One region of the Mycobacterium sp. NGS64 genome, then DNA from elsewhere that is predicted to be linked to it. Evidence: predicted binding sites of a transcription regulator. Region 1 holds the regulator's gene; the other holds the start of a gene.

Region 1 (7,635 bases):
GCGGAGGCCGCCATGATGGCCGCCTGGGAGAAGGCCGGCGGCGACACGTCACCGCTCGGCGCCCGCAAGGGCGACGTGTATCCCGCCGGCGACGGGTTCGCGCTGGACTTCGACGGCGGCAAGATGTTTTACACCACCGACACCGGCGCCAAGTTCGTCTACGGCCCGATCCTGGACAAATACGAGTCGCTTGGCGGCCCCGCCGGCAGCGATCTCGGCTTCCCCACCATCAACGAGGTGCCCGGCCTGGCCGGACCCGACAGCCGCGTGGCCACCTTCTCGGCCAGCGACAAGCCGGTGATCTTCTGGACCTCCGACCACGGCGCGTTCGTGGTGCGCGGCGCGCTGAACGCCGCCTGGGACAAGCTCGGCAGCTCGGGTGGCGTGCTCGGCGCGCCCGTCGGCGACGAAACCTACGCCGGCGAGGTCACCTCCCAGAAGTTCAGCGGCGGCGAGATCTCCTGGAACAGGAAAACCAAGGAGTTCACCACCAACCCGGCGACGCTGGCCGACCAGCTCAAGGGCCTGCAGGTAGCCATCGATCCGAACGCGGCCATCAACATGGCCTGGCGCGCGGCCGGCGGCGCCGGCGGCCCGTTGGGCGCCAAGCAGGGCGGGTCGTACCCCATCGGCGGCGACGGGGTCGTGCAGAACTTCGCGAACGGGAAGGTGTTCTTCAGCCCGGCCACCGGGGCCAACGCCCTCGAGACCAACATCCTCGCCAAGTACGAGTCGCTGGGCGGCCCGGCCGGCAGCGACCTCGGTTTCCCCACCGCCAACGAGGCCGACGGCGGCATCGGCCCGGCCAGCCGGATCGCCACGTTCGCCGCGGCCGACAAGCCGGTCATCTTCTGGACCTCCGACCACGGCGCGTTCGTCGTGCGCGGCGCGATGAAGGCCGCGTGGGACAAGCTGCGCGGTCCGAGCGGCAAGCTGGGCGCCCCGGTCGGCGACCAGGCCGTGGACGGCGACGTGGTGTCGCAGCAGTTCACCGGCGGCAAGATCTCCTGGAACCGGGCGAAGAACTCGTTCAGCACCGACCCGTCCAACCTGGCTCCGTTGCTGTCCGGCCTGCAGGTGTCCGGGCAGAACCAGCCGAGCACCGCGGCGATGCCCTCGCACGCCAAGAAGTTCACCTGGCAATGGTGGTGGCTGCTGGCCGCGATCCCGATCCTGCTGCTGATCCTGCTCGCGGTGCTGCTGGCGTTCACCTGGCGCCGCCGCCGGCGTCGGCGTGGCGCCGGCGACACCGGAGCCTACGAGCCCGAGCGCGACCTGGCCGCCGCCGGCTACGACGCCCCGGGCAACGGCCACTGGGGCCACGACGACGCGGAGGCGGCCACCGACTACGCCCCGTTCGGCCTGGAGCAGCCGGAGCATCAGCTTTCCGACGATGCCGGGCCGGCGCAGCGAGTCAGTTGGACCCGCGGGGCCGACGCCAGGGCCGCCGACGAGGACGAAGACCCCGACGCGGTGGACACCGATTCCATCCCCCTCGCCTCGGGCGCGACGCTGGCGGACGCCGGCTATGACGACGTCCCCGAGGCGGAGGCCGGATACCCCGAAGTCGCCGCCGAGGACGTCGACTACACGGGCACCGAATACCTGCCCGGCTACGATGAGGACGAGTACGCCGATCCCGGCTACCCGGACGTGGCGGTTCCGCGCACCCCGCGGGAGGCCGCCTACGTCGGCGAGGTGCCGGTTGCCGAGGAACCGGACGCCGACTATCCGGAGCCGGAACCCCCGGAGGGCGCCGCCGAGGCCGCGGCCGCCGCGGGGGCGCTAGGAGCGACGGAGCCCCGAACCGGGCGCCACGCGGCCACGGACGAGGAAGACGTGCCGGAATCGGCCGCCGATGTGACCAACGCCGCCCCGGTCGCCGGTGGGCGCCCGACGATCCACCTGCCGCTGGAGGATCCCTACCAGGCGCCCGACGGCTACCCGATCAAGGCCAGCGCCCGCTTCGGCCTGTACTACACCCCGGGCAGCGAGCTCTACCACGACACGCTGGCCGAAATCTGGTTGGCCAGTGAGGAAGTCGCGCAGGCCAACGGCTTCATCAAGGCCGACTGAGCCGGCCGCTACACCTTGCGGATCACGGTGACGACCTTGCCGAGCACGGTCGCGTCGTTGCCCGGTATGGGGTCGAACGCCGGGTTGTGCGGCATCAGCCACACCTGACCGCCCGCGCGCTTGAACGTTTTGACGGTGGCCTCGCCGTCGATCATGGCGGCGACGATATCGCCGTTGTCGGCGACGTGCTGCTGGCGCACCACCACCCAGTCGCCGTCGCAGATCGCCGCCTCGACCATCGAGTCGCCCACGACCTTGAGCAGGAACAGGGTGCCCTCGCCGACCAGCTCGCGAGGCAGCGGGAAGACGTCCTCGACGGCCTCCTCGGCCAGGATCGGTCCGCCGGCGGCGATGCGCCCGAGCACCGGCACGTAGCTGGGTTCCGGAAGCGCGTCCGAGCCGGCGACGTCGGTGACGGGCGCAGCCTCGGTGGTCTCCTCGCTGCCGCGGACGTCCACGGCCCGCGGCCGGTTCGGGTCGCGGCGCAGGTAGCCCTTGCGCTCCAGGGTGCGCAGCTGGTGGGCCACCGACGACGTCGATGTCAGGCCGACGGCGTCGCCGATTTCCCTGATGCTCGGCGGATAGCCGCGGGTGGTGACCGACTCGCGGATGACGTTCAGGATGGTGCGCTGCCGTTCGGTCAGCGACGAATCGACGGATGAGCTGATCGAGGGAGTGTCGTTGCTGTCGCTCATGGGTTGAATGTAGCGGGAGGACGACCAAGAATCAAACATGTGTTCGATGGCGTGTCGCCGGGGCCCAAAGACCCTTGGGCGGCGGGCGTCAAGACCCTATAGCTGCTGAATCACATGTGTGTAACTTTTGCGGAGATCGGGTACCTGTGCTGCATGTCAGAGGTCGCGCTTCCGGATTTGTCGGTGGTGCGGTCTAGCGTTTTGCTTGCTCGACACGCTTCGCTCAAATGTTCGGACATCGAACATACGAGCGATATAGTCGAACACACGAGCGAGAACAACCTGACCGGAGGAACGCAAGATGACAATCACCTACACCGTCTCGCCGCGTACCAGCAGCGTTCGGCGCCCGGTCAACGGGCCGGTGCCGGGGCTTTACCCCAGGCGGGACGGGCTGACCGGCTCACGTCGGCCCGGCCCGTCCAGGCCGGCCGGCGCGCCGCTGCGCTACCACGGCACCGGCGTCGCGATGTCCGTCGCCCCGCATCGCAGGCGTCCCGTCACGCTGGCCACGACGCTGGGGCTGGCGTTGGTCGCCGGGGTCATCACCCTGTGGCTGGGGCTGGTCGCCAACGTCGGGCAGGCGGTCAACGGCGACTCCGGGGGATCGGCCGCCGCCGTGCCGGATCGGCTGGCCGTCGTGCGGGTTGAGCCCGGCGAGTCCCTGCAGGACGTCGCCCACCGGGTGGCGCCGGACGCGCCGGCCCGCCAGGTTGCCGATCGGATCCGCGAGCTCAACGACCTGAACTCGCCGGCGCTGGCCGCCGGCCAGACGCTGATCGCGCCGGTCGGCTGACACCGGCGTCGCGGTACGCTCGGGGTGTTCTGCGGCCCCGCAGGTGAGCACGGCGAAGGAGCGGTCATGCACTGTCCGTTCTGCCGCCATCCGGATTCCCGGGTGATCGACTCGCGCGAAACCGATGAAGGCCAGGCGATTCGGCGCCGACGCTCCTGCCCCGAATGCGGGCGGCGCTTCACCACCGTCGAAACCGCCGTGCTGGCCGTGGTCAAACGCAGCGGCGTCACCGAACCCTTCAGCAGGGAGAAGGTCATCAGCGGCGTGCGGCGGGCCTGCCAGGGCCGCCAGGTCGACGACGACGCGCTGAACCTGCTTGCCCAGCAAGTCGAAGACACCGTTCGCGCGGCCGGGTCGCCCGAGGTGCCCAGCCACGAGGTCGGCCTGGCCATCCTCGGCCCGCTGCGCGACCTCGACGAGGTGGCTTACCTGCGGTTCGCCTCGGTGTACCGGTCGTTTTCCTCCGCCGAGGACTTCGAGCGCGAGATCGAGGCGCTGCGCGCGCACCGCAACGCGCCGACGGATCCGGAGCCGGCCACTCGCTAGGCTGGCGTCCATGCCGCCCGACCTGCATCCCGATCTGGAGGCGCTGGCACCCCTGCTGGGGACCTGGTCCGGCCGCGGCTCGGGCTTCTACCCGACGATCCAGCCGTTCGAATATCTCGAGGAAGTCGTCTTCTCCCACGTCGGCAAGCCGTTCTTGGCCTACGGGCAAAAGACCAAGGCGGTGGCCGACGGCAGGCCCCTACACGGCGAAACGGGGTATTTTCGCGTGCCCCGGCCGGGCAGCGTGGAGCTGATCGTCGCCCACCCGAACGGCATCACCGAGATCGAAACCGGGACCTACGCCGTGACCGACGGCCTCATCGAGGTGGAGCTGTCGAGCACGGCGATCGGGCTGGCGCCGAGCGCCAAAGAGGTTACCGCCCTTGGCCGTTCGCTGCGCATCGACGGCGACGAGCTGTCCTACACGCTGCGCATGGGCGGCGTGGGGCAGCCCCTGCAGGACCACCTCGTGGCCGTCCTGCACCGGCAGGGCTGACCTCAGCCGACCCGTCGGACACCGTCGTTGACGACGCGCCCGGCCACCCCGACCCAGCCCTCAGCGTTCCACGCGGTTTCGATGAACGAGCCCTTGCCCTGGGTGATGCGCAGGTCGCGGCTGAGGTAGTCGGTGAGCCGCATCGCCGCCGAGCCGGTCGCCTCGTCCTCCGGCACCCCGAGGTTCGCGAAAAACCCGCGGGTGCGCAGAGTCCCGGCGTCCCGGTCGACCCAGGCCCACAGGTAGTGCGCGGTGTCGTCCGGGAAGTCGGCCGGGTCGGCGGCGAGAACGTCGTCGGCCGAATCGAATTCGTGGATGGCCACTTCCGGTGCCCACTCCGAGCGGGCGCTGACGCCGGTCAGGTCGCCCTGATAGCTCACCTGCACGAGGCCGGCCCCCACGTGCAGCGTCTTGATCGGCGTACCGTTGTCGCGCAGCCACCACGACGCGCCGACGGTCGGGTGCCCGGCGAACGGAAGTTCGACGCGCGGGGTGTAAATCCTCGCGTGCGCGGTGGCCGAGCCGGCGGCCGGAAGATCGATGAAAACCGTTTCGGCGTAGCCCAATTGGGTCGCCAGCCGCTGCCGGTCCGGGGGCGGTACCGCGGCGGCGTCAACCACACCGAGGCGATTACCGAAATTGCCGTCCGTGTCGGTGAAAACCCGTAACACCGTGACGTCGATGCCCATGACCCGACTGTACGGCGCGGGTCAACGTGTTTATCAGGTGGCGCTGCGCTCGTCGGAGCCCATGGCGTTCAGGACGGCGACGCGGGTGTCGGCCGGGCCCGTGACCGCCTTCTCGCCACCCCCGCTGCGCAGCAGCGCGCGGAGGGCGGCCTGGTCGTATTCGGCGGGCGCGGTGCTGTCGATGAAGCGCTGGACGACGTCGATGAAGCGGGCCGGGTCGTCGTGGAAGGGGAAGTGGCCCGAACCCTCGAAGATCTCGAGACGCGAGCCGGGCATCGCGGCGTGCGCCATCCAGGCGTGCCGGACCGGAACCACCACATCCTTGGTGCCCCAGACGATCTGCACGGGGATGGCCTCCGTCAAATAACATCGGTCCAGCATCGTCACGATCTGCCCCCGCCAGTCCACGACCGCCCGCAGCGTGCGGCTGAACGCCGCCGACGCCGTCGGCTCCGGCAGGTCGTCGAGGATGCGCAGCACGTTGGGCAGGTCGTGGCCCAGCGCGGTCGACCCGATCGCCAGCCCGGCCAGCTTCCCCGCCAGCTGAACCGCCGGCAGCACGAGGGGCAGCCGCAGCAGCGCCAGCGCCTCGCTGCCCAACGGCAACGAGGCCAGCCGGAAGACGACGTTGACGTCCTTGGTGACGCCGCCCGCGGCGACCAGGATCAGCCGGTCGACCAAATGCGGGAACTGGTAGGCGAATTGCATGGCCACGCCGCCGCCCAGCGAGTGGCCGATGATGGTCACCCGTTCGATGTCGAGGACGGACAGCAGGTCGCGCATGCCGTTCGCGTAGGCGGCCGCCGAGTAATCGGCGCGCGGCTTGTCGGATTTCCCGTGGCCCAGCAGGTCGGGGGCGATGACGGTGAACCGCTGGGCGAGCTTGGCCTGCACGGCATTCCAGGTGGTGGAGTTGTCGCCGATGCCGTGGAGCAGCAGAATCGCCGGCCCGGAACCGGCGATGCGGAAGGCCCGCCGGTAGCCGTGAATGGTGCGGAACTCGAGCGTGGGCGCCGTGACTTCACGCACTGGGCGAAGGTTGCTCTTGCGCTTCCGCTCGGTCATCTCCGCCAACCTTGGTGTCGGCCCGGGCTATGGGCGTTTTGAGTCCTCACGCCTGGTCGTCGTCGTTCTTCTTCTCTGCCTGTTGGGCAAGGAATCGCTCGAACTCTGCGCCAAGCTCGTCGCCGCTGGGGAGATCCTCGTCGTGAGTTAGTAACGACCTGTTCTCCTGAGCGTCGATGAAGGCATCGTACTGGCGCTCGAGCGCGGCCACCACTTGAGCCACCTCCGCGCTCGCCTGCACCTGCTCGTCGATCTTGGCGCGAATCTCCGCCGCGGCTTCGGTCAGCGCCGACAGCGGCAGCTCCAGCGATCCGCTCTTGGCCACCTGCTCCAGCAGCGCCTGCGCGGCCGCCGGGTAGTCGGTCTGCGTCAGGTAGTGCGGGACGTGCACGGTGAACCCGACGACCTCGTGACCGTGCTGGGCCATCCGGTATTCCAGCAGGTTGGACGCGCTGCCGGGGACCTGGATCTCCGAGATCCAGGGCTGGAAGTCGGCGATCAGTTCCTTGTCGTTGGAATGGGCGGTCAGCGTGATCGGGCGGGTGTGCGGGACCGCCATCGGGACGGTGCCCAGGCCGATCGTGCGCCGTACACCCAGCCGCTCGGCCAGCAGGCGCACCGCGGTGATGAAACGCTCCCACTTCAGGTCGGGTTCCATGCCGGCCAGCAGCAGAAACGGCGTGCCGACGCTGTCGCGCAGGGCGTAGAGGCTCAGCTCCGGATCGTCGTAGCTGGTGAAGTGGTCGGTCTTGAACGTCATCAGCGGCCGCCGCGAGCGGTAATCCAGTAGTTCGTCGATCGCGAACGACGCGACCAGCTCGGTGTCCAGCGCGGCCTTCAGGTGGGTGGCGGCCAGCCGTATCGCGTGGCCGGCGTCGGAGAAGCCCTCCAAGGCGTGCACCAAAACCGGGCCGCGGCCGTCGGCCGTCGACAACTGGGGCGCCGGGAACTCCAGCTCGTACATGCCGGACTGTCCTGGCTGGTCGTACTCGTCGCCTTGGTTTTGATCGCGGGCCATCGGGTCTCCTCCTTTCGGGGGGTTCTCCAGGGTGCCCTGACCAGTGTCCCCCGAATCAGCGGGCACCAACAATGGAACAGCTAACACCCTGCAGTCTTCACCGTCGAAACGCCCCAACCCGCGAACGTAATCCGCATGTCGGCCAGCAAACGCGGCGGCGCGCGGGGAGGGGATGTGGTCTGCCCGACACGCCGTGGTCAGGCATGATGGACACGAAATGCGCATACGGACGCTGCTGCTGTGCTCGGGGGTCG
Region 2 (7,635 bases), 130 kb from region 1:
TTTGGCCGCCCACCACGAACCACGCGCCGGACAGGACCGCGAGCCAGCCGCCCACCATGGCGGCGATGCGGTTGCCGGCGACGATCAAGAGCAGGCCACCCACCACCGTGGCGGCGCCCGGGAGCACCTCGAGCCAGCCGCGCGCCGTCGTCCACGCCCAGTCGCGGTCGGGCGTGTACGCGAAGTTGAAGTGGGGGCCGACGAACGGGATCAACGCCCCCCAGGCGCCAAGGATCACCAGGATCAATCCGCTGATCGCGCCGCGCGAGCGCGGCATGGTCAAGGCGCCTGGATAGTCCCTATCTGCGTATTTCATTCCATCTCCTCAATTGAAGCCGGGCCCATTTCCGGCCCCCCGGGAGTACCCGACCCGGCCGCGATGTAACACCCGCGGCCGCAAGGAGCGGCTTTCCGTGACCAGTGAGGCTGATGTTGCTGGCGTTACCAGGACAGGCCGAGCACCACCAACACGATGGCGATCACCGGAAACGTGCCCTGGATGACCGCGGCCCGCGCCTTGTCCCGCGCGGAGAACACCAGCACGATCGCGGCGGCGGCCATAGATCCGACTCCGGCGAGAACGAGCGCGACCCCGACGGCCTTGTCGCCCATGATCACCGGGGGAATGCCGAGGAGGGTGACGATGGCCAGGAACAGGTTGTAGAAGCCCTGGTTGAAGGCGAGCAGCCGGGTGGTCTCGGCTTCCTCGGCCGTCGTGCCGAAGACGGCGCGGGTGCGCTCCGAGGTCCAGGTCAACGACTCCATCGTGAAGATGTAGACGTGCAGTAGGGCTGCCAGCCCGGCGAACACCAACCCGGCGGTGAGCATCGCTCCTCCTCGGTAAGTCGAACGACCCAAGAACCATACCGAGCGGCGCTTCGCCCGGGCGCGCAACAGCACCGGCGGCCCGCTGGGACTACCGGTGCTCTCGCGCGTGATCAGGCCAGATGGTGCCGACCCGCGGCGCCCGGCGCCAGCGCCGCGCTTGCGATCGGCACTAGACGCCGGCGTGGTGGTGGCGGCGGAACAGGCCGCCCCCGGCGCGCCGGTGGAAGAAGCCGCGCCCGGTGCGCTCGTCGGCCGGCACGTCGCGACGCGATTCGTCATACATGGCCGGTTGCTCTGCCGGGGCCGCGGCCACCGGCGCCGGTTCGGCCACGACGACGTCGCGGGCATGCCGCACCGCGACGCGCCCGAGGGCGGCGCCGCCCAGGAACACGATCAGCGCACCCAGGCCGGTGAAGTAGGTGACCTCGAGCAGGGCCCGCTTCAGGTCCGTCGCGGCCGCCGGCTGGCCGACGTCGCCGATGTTCAGCATCGGCGCGAACGCCCGGCCGACCACGAACCAAGCGCCGGCCACGACGGCCAGCCAGCCGCCGAGCACCGCGCTGGCGCGATTGCCGGACACGAGCAGGATCAGGCCGCCCACCGCGGCGACGACGCCGGGGAGCACCTCCAGCCAGCCCTTCGCCGTCGTCCACGTCCATGCCGGGTCGGCCATGTACGCCCAATTGACGTTGGGTCCGAAGAACGGGATCAGCGCGCCCCACGCACCCAAGAGGATCAGCAGCAGCCCGCTCAGCGCGCCGCGGCTGCGAGGCATGTACGCCGCGCGAGGGCGGTCATAGTCGGGGTTGGTTCGCCTCATCAGAATCTCCTTCAACAGTGATTGCTGTTGCGAGGCGGGTACCCGCGGCGCGAGTGACGTAACCCACACCCCGGGGGCGGCGCCGACCGCCCTAGTCGAACAGGCCCGGTTGCCCGAGGCCGGCCGCCCCGGCCGGCGGCGTCAGGCCGAGGTGCGTCCAGGCCTGGGCGGTGGCCACCCGGCCGCGCGGGGTGCGCGCGACCATGCCCGCCCGCACCAGGAACGGCTCGCACACCTCCTCGACGGTCGCGGCCTCCTCGCCCACCGCCACCGCCAGCGTCGAGACCCCGACCGGGCCGCCGCCGAAGCCGCGGGTCAGCGCCGACAGCACCGCCCGGTCCAGCCGGTCCAGCCCCAGCTCGTCGACGTCGTAGACCTCCAGCGCGGACTTGGCGACGTCGCGGGTGATCACGCCGTCGGCGCGCACCTCGGCGAAGTCGCGGACCCGGCGCAGCAACCGGTTGGCGATCCGCGGGGTCCCCCGCGAGCGTCGCGCGATCTCGGAGCCCGCGTCGGCGCCCAGCTCGATGCCCAGGATCCCGGCGGACCGTGCCAGCACCCGCTCCAGCTCGGCGGGCTCGTAGAAGTCCATGTGCGCGGTGAACCCGAACCGGTCGCGCAGGGGGCCGGTCAGCGCGCCGGACCTAGTGGTCGCGCCGACCAGGGTGAAGGGCGCCACCTCCAGCGGAATCGACGTCGCCCCGGGCCCTTTGCCGACGACCACGTCCACCCGGAAGTCCTCCATCGCCAGGTAGAGCATCTCCTCGGCGGGCCGCGCGATGCGGTGGATTTCGTCGATGAACAACACGTCGTGCTCGACCAGGTTGGACAGCATCGCGGCCAGGTCGCCGGCGCGTTCCAGCGCCGGACCGGACGTCACCCGCAACGACGAGCCGAGCTCCGCCGCGATGATCATCGCCAGCGAGGTCTTGCCCAGGCCCGGCGGACCGGACAGCAGGATGTGATCCGGGGTGCCGCCGCGGTTCTTGGCCCCCTCGATGACCAGCTGCAGCTGCTCACGCACCCGCGACTGCCCGATGAACTCCCGCAGCGAGCGGGGCCGCAGGCTGACGTCGATGTCACCCTCGCCAGACACCAGCGCCCCCGAAACTTCCCGGACGTCGCGGTCGGAGAAGTCGTCGGTCATTTGCGCCACTCCTCCTCATCGCTCCGCTCTGCATCGTCGCCGGCGCGGGTCATCGGGACTTACCCAGCAACGACAGGGCGGCCCGCAGCGCGCTGGACGTCGTCGCCTCGTGATCGCCGGCCAGCACCTTGTCGGTGGCCTCCTCGGCCTGCTTGGCGGCGAAGCCCAGGCCGACCAGCGCCTCCACCACGGGGGTGCGCACCGCGTGGCCGTTAACCAGCGGCGCCCCGTTGGTCGCGGCCATCCCACCGACCTTGTCGCGCAGCTCGAGCACCATCCGCTCGGCGCTGCGCTTGCCGATGCCGGGCACCCGGGTCAGCGCGGCGACGTCGCCGTCGTGCAGCACGTGGCGCAACGTGGCGGCGTCGTGCACTGCCAGCGTCGCCATCGCCAGCCGCGGCCCGACCCCCGACACCGACAGCAGCGTCAGGAACAGGTCGCGGGTCTGCGCGTCGGTGAACCCGTACAGCGTCATCGAGTCCTCGCGCACGATCATCGCGGTGATCAGCCGGGCCTCGCTGCCCTGCCGCAGCGTCGCCAGCGTCGACGGCGTCGCGTTCACCCGGTAGCCGACACCGGCCGCCTCGATCACGACGTGGTCGAGCGCCACCTCGAGCACCTCGCCGCGCACCGACGCGATCATCGGGCGGCCGCCTTGCGCGTCGCCGCCAACTTGGCCCGGTAGGCGTGCCGTTGCTGCGCGGCGAGGGCCTCGGCGGCGGCCATCCGGGCGATCATCGGCGCGCGCCAGCTGTGGCAGATCGCCAACGCCAACGCGTCGGCCGCGTCGGCGGGCGTCGGTTTGGCCTGCAGCGCAAGGATTTTGGTGACCATCGTGGTGACCTGCGCCTTGTCGGCGAACCCGTTGCCGGTGACCGCGGCCTTCACCTCGGTGGGGGTGTGGAAGTGCACGTCGATGCCGCGCCTGGCCGCCGCCAGCGCGACCACGCCGCCGGCCTGCGCGGTGCCCATCACCGTCGACACGTTGTGCTGGGAGAACACCCGCTCGATGGCCACCACATCCGGCCGGTGGGTGTCCAGCCAGTGCTCGACGGCATCGCTGACGGCCAGCAACCGCTTGGTCAGCGGCGCGTCCGACCCGGTGCGCACCACGTCGACGTCGAGCGCGACGACCTTGCGCCCCCCGCCAGTCTCCACGACCGCCAGGCCGCATCGGGTCAGCCCGGGGTCGACGCCCATCACGCGCATTGCCGGCTCCTTCGTACGAACAGCTGTTCGAGAGCCTAACCGGCGACACCGACGGCATCCGGTAGGACACGCTGCCCCCGGGTAAAGCTGTTAACTTATAGCCCACGTTCGCTCTAGCCCTGTGGCAACGGAAGGTTCAGCGTGGGAACAGTCCTGCTCGTCCTGGCGGCGGTGCTGTTCATCGCGTCGATCGTGGTGCTCGTCATCGCTTTGCGGCGACCCAAAAAGCCGGCCCCGCCGCGCGGGCGCTCCGACCCGCTGTCGTTCAACGCCATGCCGCAGTTCGGGCCCCGCCAACTCGGCCCTGGCGCGATCGTCAGCTACGGCGGTGTCGACCTCGTGGTGCGCGGCTCGGTGACGTTCCGCGAGGGGCCGTTCGTGTGGTGGGAGCACCTCCTGGAGGGCGGCGACCAGCCGATCTGGTTGAGCGTCGAAGAGGACGACGGGCGCCTGGAGCTGGCCATGTGGGTCAACCGCAAGGACCTCACTCTGCAGCCCGGTGACCAGTACGTCATCGACGGCGTGGCCTTCCACGAGACCGAGCGCGGCCGGGCGTCTTACACCACCGAGGGCACCACCGGCCTGCCCGCCGGCGGCGAGATGGAATTCCTCGACTGCACCAACGCCAACGAGAGCGCCCTGCTCTCGTTCGAGCGCTGGGCCCCGGACATGCCCTGGGAGGTTTCGACGGGCAAGTCCGTCGTGCCCGGGGAGCTGACCGTCTACCCCGCGCCCCCACCCTCCTCCCCATAGGACCGCCTCGGTGCCCCTCCATCAGCTCGCCGTGACTCCGGCGGACGTGTCCGGGGAACGGCTGGGGCTCGCGCTCAACGCGCCCGCACCGGCGCCGCTGGCCACCTGTTCGCTGGAGCATCCCGACGGCGGCGCGCTGCTGCTCGGCGTGCTGGGCGCATCGCACGTAGTCGCGGTCGAGCATGCGAAAGGCCAGTTCTCCGAACAGGTTTCGTGCACCGCCCGCGGCCTCGGCGGTGACCTGCCGCGGCGCACCGACGCCCCCGGTTACCGGCTGCGGTCGCGCACCGAGACGCACGAGGAGGCGAGTTTCCGCCGGCTGGCCGGCGAGCTGCGCGAACGCTGCACGCGGCAACCGGGCTGGCTCGGCGGCACGTTCCCCGGCGACGACGCCGCGCTGACCGCGCTGGCCGCCGAACCCGACGGCGCCGGATGGCACTGGCAGACCTGGCATCTGTACCCGCTGGAGTCGGGCGGCGTGGTGGTGCACACCGAGAGCCGGTGGCGCCCGTGAGCCGCAACCGCCTGTTCCTGATCTCCGGGGCGCTGGCCGTCGCCGCCGTCGTCTGCCTGGTCTTCGGAATCATCTTGGAGCAGAAGGACATCGGGTCCTACATCGCGAGCCACTATCACGAATACTCCCGCGACGTGAACGGCACGCGCTACCAGTGCACCGGCTCCCCCGACCAGGTCGCCGACACGCTCGCCGACTATCAGGCCCCCGAGGCGCGCGCGTCCAACGGCGACAGCGAATACCTGCGGTACAGCAACAACATCGTGATCGTCGGGCCCGACGGTAACAATCCGTGCAGCATCCGCGTCGAACCCCTGAGCGCCGGATACAGCCACGGCGCGTTCGTCTTCCTGGGCCCCGGCTTCTTCCCCGGCTCCCCGTCGGGCGGCGCCGGCGGCACCCCGGGCGGCCCCGGCGGCACCAAGTGATGGCTTAAGGCAGTAACCGTAAAGGAGACAACCATGAACCTCGCCGTCGAGATCGGCAACGTCGACGTCAATCCCGTCTTGAGGGGCGCGGTCGCGACGATCCTGTACTTCGCCGTCGGGATGGCGGTGCTGCTCGTCGGCTTCTACATGGTCGACTGGCTGACCCCGGGCAAGCTGCGCCAGCTGGTGTTCATCGACCGCCGCCCCAACGCCGTCGTCGTCGCGGGCGCCATGTACATCTCGCTCACCATCGTCATCATCACCGCCATCGCCAACAGCTACAGCCAGCTGGGCCAGGGACTCCTCGGCGTGGCGGTGTACGGGCTGATGGGTGTGATCCTGCTCGGGGTCGCGCTGCTGGCGATGCACCTGCTGATCCCCGGCGACTTCCACGAGCACATCGACGAGCCCACGCTGCACCCGGGGTCCTTCGCGGTCGCCCTGATATTGCTGGCCGTGGGAGGGGTGACCGCCGCGGCGGTGTCATGACGTCCCAGGGCCGTTGGCGCGCCGTCTTGTTGGCCGCCGTGGCGGCCTGCGCGGCCTGCGGCATCATCTACGAACTCGCGCTGCTGACGCTGTCGGCCAGCCTCAACGGCGGGGGCATCGTCGCCACGTCGCTGATCGTCGCGGGCTACATCGCGGCGCTGGGCGCGGGCGCGCTGCTGGCCAAGCCGCTGCTGGCGCACGCGGCGATCGCCTTCATCGCCGTCGAGGCGCTGCTGGGAATTATCGGCGGCCTGTCCGCGGCCGCGCTGTACACGGTGTTCGCGTTCCTGGACGGCTCGGTGGGCTCGACGTGGGTGCTGGCGGCGGGCACGGCCCTGATCGGCGGCCTGGTCGGCGCGGAGGTGCCGCTGCTGATGACGCTGCTGCAACGGGGGCGGACGGCCCACGCGGCCGACGCCGGGCGCACGCTGGCCAACCTCAACGCCGCCGACTACCTCGGCGCGCTGCTGGGCGGGCTCGTCTGGCCGTTCCTGCTGCTGCCGCACCTCGGGATGATCCGCGGCGCGGCGGCCACGGGCATCATCAACCTGGCGGCGGCGGGGATCGTGGCGGTCTTCTTGTTGCGCCGCATCGTTTCCGCGCGGCAACTCCTGACGGCGTTGTGCGCGCTCGCCGCCGCGCTGGGGCTGCTCGCCACGCTGCTGGTGCGCTCGGCCGACATCGAAACCACAAGCAGGCAAAGGCTTTACGCCGACCCGATCATCGCCTACCGGCACACGGCCTATCAGGAGATCGTTGTGACCCGGCGCGGCAACGACATGCGCCTCTACCTCGACGGGGGCCTGCAGTTCTCCACCCGCGACGAATACCGCTACACCGAAAGCCTTGTCTACCCCGCTCTTGGTGCCGGTGGACATTCGGTGCTGGTGCTCGGCGGCGGCGACGGCCTGGCCGCCCGCGAACTGCTGCGCCAGCCGGGCATCGGCAAGATCGTGCAGGTCGAGCTCGACCCCGCCGTCATCGAATTGGCCCGCACCACCATGCGCGAGGCCAACGGCGGCGCGCTGGACAACCCGCGCGTCAAGGTCGTGATCGGCGACGCGATGACCTGGCTGCGCGGCTCCTCGGACACCGGATTCGACGCGGTGATCGTCGACCTTCCCGACCCCGACACGCCCGTGCTGGGCCGGCTCTACTCCACCGAGTTCTACGCGCTCGCCGCCCGCGCGCTGGCGCCCGGCGGGCTGATGGTCGTGCAGGCGGGCAGCCCGTTCTCCACGCGGACGGCGTTCTGGCGCACGGTCTCGACGATCCGGGCCGCCGGTTATGCCGTCACGCCGTATCACGTGCACGTGCCCACGTTCGGGGACTGGGGGTTCGTCTTGGCGCAACGCGGCGACGCCGCGCCTGTGCCGCGGGTGCCGGCCGACGCTCCCGCGCTGCGGTTCCTCAACCAGCGGGTGCTCGACGCGGCCACCGTCTTCGC

The links. The regulator LexA, encoded in region 1, represses DNA repair genes until DNA is damaged. The targets are predictions, from matches to a motif close to CGAACANNTGTTCG.
Region 2: ruvC (crossover junction endodeoxyribonuclease RuvC) is a predicted target of LexA. The motif match lies at 4,021-4,034, and genes of this name have one in related genera.

The regions. Positions count from the first base shown of each region.
Region 1 covers NZ_JCALCI010000001.1:1,159,496-1,167,130, forward strand. Annotated here, with positions in the region: gene AC5Y4S_RS05790 (LGFP repeat-containing protein) at 1-2,076, shown strand, start outside; gene lexA (transcriptional repressor LexA) at 2,085-2,771, opposite strand; gene AC5Y4S_RS05800 (LysM peptidoglycan-binding domain-containing protein) at 3,073-3,567, shown strand; gene nrdR (transcriptional regulator NrdR) at 3,634-4,113, shown strand; gene AC5Y4S_RS05810 (peroxynitrite isomerase) at 4,124-4,609, shown strand; gene AC5Y4S_RS05815 (PhzF family phenazine biosynthesis protein) at 4,612-5,298, opposite strand; gene AC5Y4S_RS05820 (alpha/beta fold hydrolase) at 5,332-6,363, opposite strand; gene AC5Y4S_RS05825 (proteasome assembly chaperone family protein) at 6,410-7,381, opposite strand; gene AC5Y4S_RS05830 (trypsin-like serine peptidase) at 7,599-7,635, shown strand, end outside.
Region 2 covers NZ_JCALCI010000001.1:1,286,751-1,294,385, reverse strand. Annotated here, with positions in the region: gene AC5Y4S_RS06570 (hypothetical protein) at 1-316, opposite strand, end outside; gene AC5Y4S_RS06565 (DUF1304 domain-containing protein) at 442-828, opposite strand; gene AC5Y4S_RS06560 (hypothetical protein) at 998-1,648, opposite strand; gene ruvB (Holliday junction branch migration DNA helicase RuvB) at 1,740-2,795, opposite strand; gene ruvA (Holliday junction branch migration protein RuvA) at 2,845-3,438, opposite strand; gene ruvC (crossover junction endodeoxyribonuclease RuvC) at 3,435-4,004, opposite strand; gene AC5Y4S_RS06540 (DUF4178 domain-containing protein) at 4,146-4,757, shown strand; gene AC5Y4S_RS06535 (DUF2617 family protein) at 4,768-5,271, shown strand; gene AC5Y4S_RS06530 (DUF4247 domain-containing protein) at 5,268-5,699, shown strand; gene AC5Y4S_RS06525 (DUF350 domain-containing protein) at 5,733-6,188, shown strand; gene AC5Y4S_RS06520 (polyamine aminopropyltransferase) at 6,185-7,635, shown strand, end outside.